Regions from separate parts of the Saccharopolyspora hattusasensis genome, predicted to be linked through region 2. Evidence: riboswitches for the same ligand, from Rfam matches in the RefSeq annotation. Region 2 holds a riboswitch; the other holds the start of a gene.
What was found. Region 2 has a riboswitch for thiamine pyrophosphate ahead of ACRXBZ_RS04375 (purine-cytosine permease family protein). Riboswitches for the same ligand answer to the same signal wherever they lie in the genome.

Region 1 (4,520 bases), 3.8 Mb from region 2:
CTTCAGCGCCAGCACCGGGTCGTCGTTGGTGTAGGCGAGCACCACGAAGCCCTGGTCGACCAGCTGTTCCGCGGCGTCAAGCAGCTCCACCGGGTCGGGCAGCAGGGTGTCCTCGTCGGCGACGACCTCCAGCTTGACCCAGTTCGTCTCCAGCGCCTCCCGCGCCAGCTGCGCGGTCAGCACGGCCTCAGCCGCCGTCCGGCAGCCCGCCGTGTTCGGCAATGCTTCGATGCCGAGCTTGCGCAGCAGGTCGAGCACCCCGGTGCCGCCGCCGGCGTCGGCGCGGCGCATCGCCACGGTCGTCAGCTCGGTTCCGGACGCGATCAGCGCGCGCTCCAGGACCGCGAGGTTCGTCGCCCCTCCGGTCCCGGTGATCAGCCGCGAACCGAACTCGCGGCCGGCGATCACCAACGGGTCGTCCATGACTCTCCTAACGACGGGTTCGGGTGGCGCGGGAACCGATGCCCGGTTCGATGCGCTTCTTCTGCTTCGCAAGGGGTCGGTTCGGGTTGGACCGCAACCTTTCCGGCTTTTCCGGTTGGACGCCCCTCCTCCGGGTGGGGCGGAGCCACGTCACCCTCCTTGCACTGCGGTGAGGACCTCGATGGTGGCATCGGGGCTCAGCGTGGTGTCCGGCCACACGGCACGCGGCACCACCGAACCGTCCAGCGCCACGGCCACGCCCCGGTTGGGCACACCGAATTCCTGCAGCACCGCCGCGAGCGTTGCGTCGGCGGCTACCTGCCGGGTCTCACCATTGATCACGACGTGCACTGCTGTCCTCCCCATCGGCTCGGATCGGCGGCCTTGATCTCGGTGGCGGGCTCCTCGCCGTGCAGCAGCGCGAGCACCGCCTCGACGGTGACCGGGGCGAGCAGGAAGCCGCCGCGGTGATGCCCGGTGGCCGCCAGCACACCGGGTTCCAGCCAGCCGAGCACCGGCAGGTTGTCGTCGGTGCTCGGGCGCAGCCCGGCCGCGGCCTCGACGAGCTGGTACTCGGCGATGCCCGGCATCAGCCGCTCGGCGTCGGCGATCAGGTCTCGCACCCCGCCCATGGTGACCTCGGTGTCGAACCCGACCTCGTACTGGGTGGCGCCGAGCACCAGCCCGCCGTCGTCGCGCGGCACCAGGTAGGTCTGCCGGCCGCGCACCGGGCCGCGGATCGTGCGGCTGGGCGGCGGCAGCGCCGTGGTCCGCGCGCGCAGGCGGAGGATTTCACCCTTCACCGGCCGGATCCGGTCCTTCAGCGCGGGGTGCAGCGCGCCCGAGTGGACGCCCGCCGCGATCACCACGGCATCGCAGTCCACAGTGGAATCTTCGAGCTCCACCGCGCCGGGCTGGACCCGCTTCGCGTTCGCCGCGACGAAATCGACGCCCGCCGCAGCGGCGGCCGCGCGCAGCGCAGCCAGCGCGAGGCGGTTGTCGACCGCGAGGTCGCCCGGCACCTCAAGCCCACCGCGCACCGCCGGTCCCAGGGACGGCTCCAGGCGTCGCACCTCCCGGCTGGTCAGGCGGGTGACGGTGCGGCCGAGCCGGGCGAGGTAGTCGACGAGGCTGTCCAGCTCGGCCCGGTCGGCGCTGTCCACGCCGACGACCAGGGTTCCCTCGCGGCGCAATCCGGAAGGCAGGCCGGAGGCTTGACCGAGTTCGCCGGCGAACGCCGGCCACAGCCGCAGCGACGCCTCGCCCAGTTCCAGCAGTTCCTCTTCGCCGGGCCACGCCTCGGCGATCGGCGCCAGCATCCCGCCGGCCACGTTGGACGCCCCGGACGCCGGTTCGGCGTCGACGAGCTGCACCCGGTGTCCCGCGGCGGCTGCGCGCCAGGCCACGGACATGCCGATCACGCCGCCTCCTACGACGACGACGTGCTTCTTCCGTTTTTCAAACACTCCACGCTCCCTGCGCCGGCATGACCCGGATCAGGTTCGACGGTCGGGGCCAACGCCCCCTCTCAGCCCGGTACCCGGACTCCCGTGCTCACCGAGGACCACCGTACCGGGCGAGGATTGCGACGTCAGGAGCGAGGTCGAGCAATTTTCACGATGCCCGGGGCGTGAGCGCCGAAAGCGCGTCCGGCGACCGCGCCGCAGGGGGCTACCCTGTGGAACATGCCTGGATTGGACGGCTTCGGCATCCGCGCCCGCCTCGACGAGTCGCGGCTGTACCTGTGCACCGACGCGCGCACCGAGCGCGGTGATCTCGCGGAGTTCGCGGACGCGGCCTTGGCCGGCGGGGTCGACATCATCCAGCTGCGGGACAAGCAACCGAACGGCGCTCCGCTGGAGGCCCGCCACGAGCTGGCGGCGCTGGAGGTGCTGGCCGAGGCCTGCGTGCGGCACGGCGCGCTGCTCGCGGTGAACGACCGCGCGGACGTGGCGATGGCCGCCGAGGCCGACATCCTGCACCTCGGGCAGGACGACCTGCCGGTGGAGATCGCCCGGCGCATCGTCGGCGAGCACGTCGCGATCGGCCGGTCCACGCACGACGTGGTGCAGGCCGATGCCGCGGCCACCGAACCCGGCGTGGACTACTTCTGCACCGGTCCGGTGTGGACGACCCCGACCAAGCCGGGGCGCCAGGCGGCCGGGCTCGGCCTGGTGGAGCACGCCGCGGAGCACCGCGGGCACGGTCGGCCGTGGTTCGCGATCGGCGGCATCGGCCCGGACAACCTCGACGAGGCCCTCAAGGCCGGGGCGGAGCGGATCGTCGTGGTCCGCGCGATCACCCGAGCCGAGGACCCAAGGGCGGCGGCCCGCGAACTCCGCGACCGCCTGGGCTGAGACCCGCCGATCACGCAGTCCGCACCGGACGTCTACCTGGGAGTACCCCGGACATGACGCGGCCCCCGGCCGATCGCCGGGGGCCGGTCGGGCGAGTTACTGGGTGAGCAAGCTCAGGCCGTAGGCCTGGAGGATCTCGTTCACCGGCTGGAAGTAGGTCGTGCCGCCGGAGCTGCAGTTGCCCGAACCGCCGGAGGTCACGCCCTGGGCCTGGTTGCCGGACTGCCACGAACCACCGGAGTCACCTGGCTCGGCGCAGACGTCGGTGCGAGTCAGGCCGGTCACGGTGCCCTGCGGGTACTGCACGGTCTGGTTCTTGGCCTGCACCGAACCGCAGTGCCAGCCCGTGGTGGAACCGGAGCGGCAGATGGACGCGCCCACGGCGGACTCGGTGGAGCCGGCCACGCTGACGTTGCTGCCGTTGTACTGGTTCACCAGCGGCCGCGGGGTCTCGCCGGATCCGACCCGGACCCAGCCGTAGTCGTTGTCCGGGAACGACGAGCCCTCGAACTTGCCGGTGGGCTGCGACGTGGTGTCGCCCTTGTTGCCGCAGTGCCCGGCGGTCACGAAGCCGCCCTGCACCGAGAACCCGACCGAACAGCGGGCGCTGCCGATGTAGTAGGCGTTGCCACCGATGACGTCGGCCAGGGTGCGCGGGTTCTCCGTCGACTCCACGACCCGCACCGCGTCAACGAGAACGCCGGTGGACTGCACGAACTGCGCGGCCTGGACGGCGCTGCCCGGCCTGGTGGTGACGACGACGGAGTTCGCGCGGCTGTCGGCGTACCAGCCGGAAACCGGCTTGGGGGCTGCGGTACTGCGGAGGTTGAGGCCCTCGATGACCCCGTTGAGCTCCTCGATGGAGTAGTCGACCAGCGTGGGCTCGGCACCGGCGGCCCGCACCGCGTCGAAGGCGGCCGAGTCGGTGACGCCGACGACGAGCTTGCCGCTCGCCGGGTCGAAGTAGGCCCCGCCGAAGGTGCCGCCCAGCGAGCCGCGGAGCTGCTGCTCCGCGCGGTTGGCGGCGGCTTCCTGGTCGAGCCGCTGGCGTGCCTCGTCCCGGTTGAGGCCCAGGTCGCGCTGCATCGCGTCGAGCAGGGTCGCCGCTTCGCTCGCGGGCGGCGCGGTTTCGGTGGTGGTGGCGGTGGCGGTGGCGGTGGCCGGCATGGTCAGCGCGGCCACCGTCCCCGCCGCCAACATCACGGTCCCGGCCACCCGGGCCGCGAGTCTGCGCTTCATCTGATGTCTCCCTCTTCGTGAGCTGGATCTCAGAACCCCCGCCGCCGATCCAGTATCAGAGGAGCTCACCAGTCCCACATTTTCCCTTTCGCCCCATCTCACCCAAAACGCCCCCTGTGCAACTCGATCGAGTTGCACAGGGGGCGCCTGAACTGGGGTTTTTAACGCCCAGAAGTGGACTGCTGCAGCTCCCCTGTCCTAGCGGCGGGGTCGCGCAGGTCGACGACGCCCGAGGCCGGCGCCTGGCTCGGCTGCTCGGTCGAGGCCGCAGCCTGCGTCGGCTGCTGGGTGGGTGCCGGGGCCTCCGTGGTGGGTTGCTCCGCCGGCTGCTGGGTGGGTTTCACCTCCGTCGACGGCTGCGGCTGCTCGCTCGGGGCCTCCCGCGGTTTGGCCGGCTTGGCCGGGGTGCTGGGCGTTGGCTGCGGATCGCGGTGCAGCACCTGGCCGAGCGTCGTTCCGCCGTCGCCGCCGGAGAGCGGCTTGCCGGTCACCCCACCCAGA
Region 2 (4,520 bases):
CACCCGCATCTGGGAACACCGCCTCCGGGCAGCGGCCGGTGTTCGGCAACAGCCGACCGATTTTGGAGTGCAGTCATGCCGAGTCAACAGCGCACGGTGCTGCTCGCCGCACCGCGCTCGTTCTGCGCCGGGGTCGACCGCGCCATCGAGATCGTGGAGCAGGCGCTCGCGCTCCGCGGCGGCCCGATCTACGTGCGCAAGCAGATCGTGCACAACACGCACGTGGTGGCCGATCTGGAGAGCCGGGGCGCGGTGTTCGTCGATGAGCTCGACGCGGTGCCCGACGGCGCCACCGTGGTCTTCTCGGCGCACGGGGTTTCCCCTGCCGTACGGGAGGAAGCGCAGCGGCGGGGCCTAGCGGTCATCGACGCGACCTGCCCGCTGGTGGCGAAGGTGCACGCCGAGGTGCGGCGGTTCGCAGGGCGCGGCGACACCCTGGTGCTCATCGGCCACAGTGGACACGAGGAGGTGGAGGGCACGCTCGGCGAGGCGCCCGACCAGACGGTGCTGGTGGAATCCGTCGAGGACGTCGGCGAGATCGAGGTGCCGGACCCGAGGCGGGTGTCCTACCTGACGCAAACCACCCTCGCCGTAGACGAGACGGCGGACATCGTCGCCGCGCTGCGGCGCCGCTTCCCGGCCGTCCGCGGGCCATCCTCGAAGGACATCTGCTACGCCAGCACCAATCGGCAGGACGCGCTGTCGGCGATCGCCGGGGAGTGCGACCTGGTGCTGGTGATCGGCTCGGCGAACTCGTCGAACTCGAAGCGCCTGGTGGAGCTGGCCCGCCGCCAGGGCACCGCCGCCCACCTGATCGACGACGTCACCGACATCCAGCCCGCATGGCTCGCCGGCGCCGAGACGATAGGCCTCACCGCGGGAGCATCGGCTCCGCCGGGCCTGGTCGAGGACGTCATCGACCACCTCGAACCGGCCACGGTCATCGAGCACGAGACGACCCGCGAAGAGATCCGCTTCGGCCTGCCAGCCACACTCCGCTGAACGGGTTGCCAGGGCGATGGACCGGAACCCAGGGCGTGGGTCCACGTGCAGATGGGTGTTGATCAGCGGACTAGCAGTTGGTTGAGGGGCACCCACGACCTTCGCCACGGTTGCCCCTGAACTCAGCTTTCCTCGGTGCGGCGGCGGAAGGCTCCGATGATCGCAGCCGCGAGGGCCGCCACGAGGAATGAGGTGAGGGCAGCGCTCATCCACGTCGGTACTGTGAAGCCGAGCGCGTCCCGCACACCCGTCCACAGCCGGCTCCACCAGCCGAGCTCACCCGGGTTGATCAGCTGGAACGCCGAGAAGCCGAGCAGCCAGGCCAGCAGCATGCCCCAGCGGGACGGGGCCTGCGCGGACAGGTCCCAGTCGCGGCGGCGGGCGTGCCCGAAGTAGTCCACCGCAAGCACGCCGAACATCGGCACGAACACCGAGCCGATCAGCAGCAGGAAGTTCGAGAACTGGGCGATGTCCAGGGTCAGCGCGAGCAGCGTGATCACCGCGCCGATGACCAGGCACAGCACCCGGCGGTCCGCGCTGGGCCGCAGGTTCTGGATGGAGACCGCGGTCGAGTAGGTGTTGGCGAAGGACTGGTCGACCTCGCGCAGCACCAGGATCCCGAAGAAGATCACCCCGAGCGGCACCGCCAGCAGCGGGTCGAACGCCTTGTCGGCATCGCCGGCGACCAGCGCCAACCCGAGTAGCCCCAGCAGGTAGCAGGCGATCTGGGTGACTGAGTAGCCCACCGTCGCGGCGGTGAACGCGCCGGTCGCCGACTTCGAGTGCCGCGAGTAGTCCGAGGCGACCGGGATCCAGGACACCGCGACCGCCAGCGCGGCGTCCGCACCCGGCCAGAACCCCTGCCAGGAACCGGTGTTCATGTCCGGCAGCGGGTGGCTAACCAGCAGTTGGACGAAGAAGTACACCATCGCGATCGCCACCGCGATGCTGACGTAGCGCCGCAGCAGGCGCAGCGCGCCGAGCGGGCGCAGCGCGAGCGCGGTGGTCAGCGCCCCGGCCAGCACCACGTACAACCACCGCGGGCCGCCACCGAACAGCGCCTCCGCGCCCTGCGCGATCACCAGCAGCTCGAAGGTGCCCCAGCCGACCAACTGCAGGGCGTTCAGCACGGTCGGCAGGTACGACAGCTTGGTGCCGAAAAGGCCGCGCAGCAACATCATCGCGGGCGCCCCGGTGCGCGCCCCGGGGATCGCCGAAATGCCGACCATGATGCTGCCGATCACGGTGCCCACCACGCACGCGGTGACGGCGGCCGTGAAGGACAGCTGCGGCACTCCGCTCGGCGCGAGCACGGCCAGCGCCCCGCTGAACCCGAGCAGGCTCACCCCGAGATTTCCCCAGAAAGCGCCCTGGTCGAGCACGCCCAGCGTCTTGGGCGCCGGTTCGTCCAGGGTGTGCGGAACTTCGGCACGATCGACGTCAAGCGCCATCAACAGCTCCCTACGCCGGCATTATCCGGACAGGTTCTGCGGTCGGTGGCGCGTGCGGTGCCACCCTCTCAGCCCGGTACGCCCGAGCTCCCGCGTGGATAAGTCGGAGGCACCTTACCCCGACGAGGTGACTGATGTCAGGTGGGCCCGATCACCTGCGGAGGTTGCTTCGGGCAGCTCCGGCGCGGCGACCTTCTTCGCCAGCAGTTCGTAGGCGGATTCCCGATCGACGGCCTGCTCGTACTTTCCGCGAAAATCGGACGACGCCGCGGCGGCCCGCACCCGGACGAGCGATGCCTGAACCGGTCCGGCTGCGGGTCCCATTGACCTCGACCTTGGTCTAACTCCTAGCCTCGGGAGTAGCGCAGCACGACGAGGAAAGCGAGCAAACCCATGGCCGTCCAACTCAACCACACGATCGTCGCCACTTCCGACAAGATCGCCAACGCGCGGTTCGTCGCCGACCTGCTGGGGCTACCCCAACCGGAACCCTTCGGGCCGTTCATGTGCGTCCAGACCAGCAACGACGTCACGTTGGACTACCTGGAGACCGGCGAGGAGATCAACCCGCAGCACTACGCGTTCCTGGTCACCGAAGGCGAGTTCGACGAGATCTTCGCGCGGATCCAGGCTCAGGACCTGCCGTACTGGGCGGACCCGGGGCACCACGAGGCGGGGCGGATCAACACCCGGGACGGTGGGCGCGGCGTCTACTTCGACGACCCCGACGGCCACGTCCTGGAGATCCTAACCCGCCCCTACGGCAGCGGCGACCAATCCAGCTGACCCACCACCTGGCCATGTCAGGACCCGCGAGCGTATTGGCCTCTGCTGAGGCGTTTTTTTGATTCGTAGGGCAAATGTGTGGTCTCAGGCGGCGTAGCGGACTTCGGGTTTGCCCGGTGGAGGAAGGAGCGGGCCGCTTGTTTCAACTCGTCGCGGGTTTTCGATGCTGTGCCGGTGGTCATGGTCCTTTTGAGGTCGGCACCCTGGATCTCGTCGGGGTTGAGCTCGGGGCTGTATCCGGGCAGGAAGTGCATCCCGATCGCCGCAGCGTGATCGTCCACCCACTTGCGGACGGTCTTACGGCGGTGGACAGGACGACCGTCGACGATCACCTGGACCGTACGGTCCAGGTGACGGGTCAGACTGTCCAGGTGACGGGTCAGACTGTCCAGAAACGGCACGAACACGCCGGCGTTGAACGACCCGGTGTAGACGGTGAAGTACAGCTCGCCCCTTGTTACCGATCGCGCACATGGCGTTCACGCTGAACCGTTTCCCCGGTCTTGCCCACCACCGGTGTCCGGCCGGCCGGTGCCCAGGTTCGGCAGGTTCGGCCCACTGCGGCATCAGAGCGGATCCCGGTCTGGTCCAGCCACACGATCACCGCACCTCGCGGCAAGCGCGAGCAACGATGGCCGGATAGTCCTCCCCCCATCGGCGCACGGCCTCGGGGTCCCGCTCGTAGGCCTGCGGATCGGTCTCTACGGCGACACACCCCAACAGCGCAGATAGTCGCCGACGGTGCGCAAACTCAACACGACGCCGTGGCGCACCCGGATCAACTCGGCCACCGCCTTGCGGGTCCACACCACCCCAGCCGAACGCAGCGGAGCTGCACGACCAGCCCGAAAAGGGACCGCATCCGCACCTGCATGCGCTGCCGACACACCCTCACCACCCGCCTGTGGTCACCCGAGGACGGCGCAATTTCGCGAGAAATTGCGCCCACCCCGGGTGACGGGGCATCGTCGCGCTTCGTGATCGCCGCAGTGCGTTCGTGCAGGTGGTGGCAATTTCGCGAGAAATTGACCGTCACCCGGGTGAACGTCAATTTCTCGCGAAATTGACCCCACCCTTCGCCCCACCGAAGGAGAACCACCGATGTCCTGGGCCCAGCTCAGCACGTTCGTCCTGTTCACCCTGCTGATCCTCGCCATATTCACCACCCAGCTACCCGCAAGAGCCCTCGCGTTCTCGATCCGGCCAGCACGCCGGAGGCGGCGGCGAAGCCGCCTACACGGTCTGGCACCTCATAGCCGACATCGAAGCCGAAACCCGCAA

Region 1: another riboswitch for thiamine pyrophosphate. It lies ahead of thiO (glycine oxidase ThiO); the one in region 2 lies ahead of ACRXBZ_RS04375 (purine-cytosine permease family protein).

The regions. Positions count from the first base shown of each region.
Region 1 covers NZ_JBPCDC010000001.1:4,714,051-4,718,570, reverse strand. Annotated here, with positions in the region: gene ACRXBZ_RS22355 (thiazole synthase) at 1-423, opposite strand, end outside; gene thiS (sulfur carrier protein ThiS) at 574-774, opposite strand; gene thiO (glycine oxidase ThiO) at 762-1,889, opposite strand; TPP riboswitch at 1,880-1,985, opposite strand; gene thiE (thiamine phosphate synthase) at 2,109-2,780, shown strand; gene ACRXBZ_RS22335 (S1 family peptidase) at 2,877-4,019, opposite strand; gene ACRXBZ_RS22330 (hypothetical protein) at 4,181-4,520, opposite strand, start outside.
Region 2 covers NZ_JBPCDC010000001.1:929,093-933,612, forward strand. Annotated here, with positions in the region: gene ispH (4-hydroxy-3-methylbut-2-enyl diphosphate reductase) at 76-1,002, shown strand; gene ACRXBZ_RS04375 (purine-cytosine permease family protein) at 1,125-2,453, opposite strand; TPP riboswitch at 2,444-2,557, opposite strand; gene ACRXBZ_RS04380 (helicase HerA-like domain-containing protein) at 2,568-2,867, opposite strand; gene ACRXBZ_RS04385 (VOC family protein) at 2,847-3,239, shown strand; gene ACRXBZ_RS04390 (transposase) at 3,257-3,685, opposite strand; gene ACRXBZ_RS04395 (winged helix-turn-helix domain-containing protein) at 3,941-4,126, opposite strand.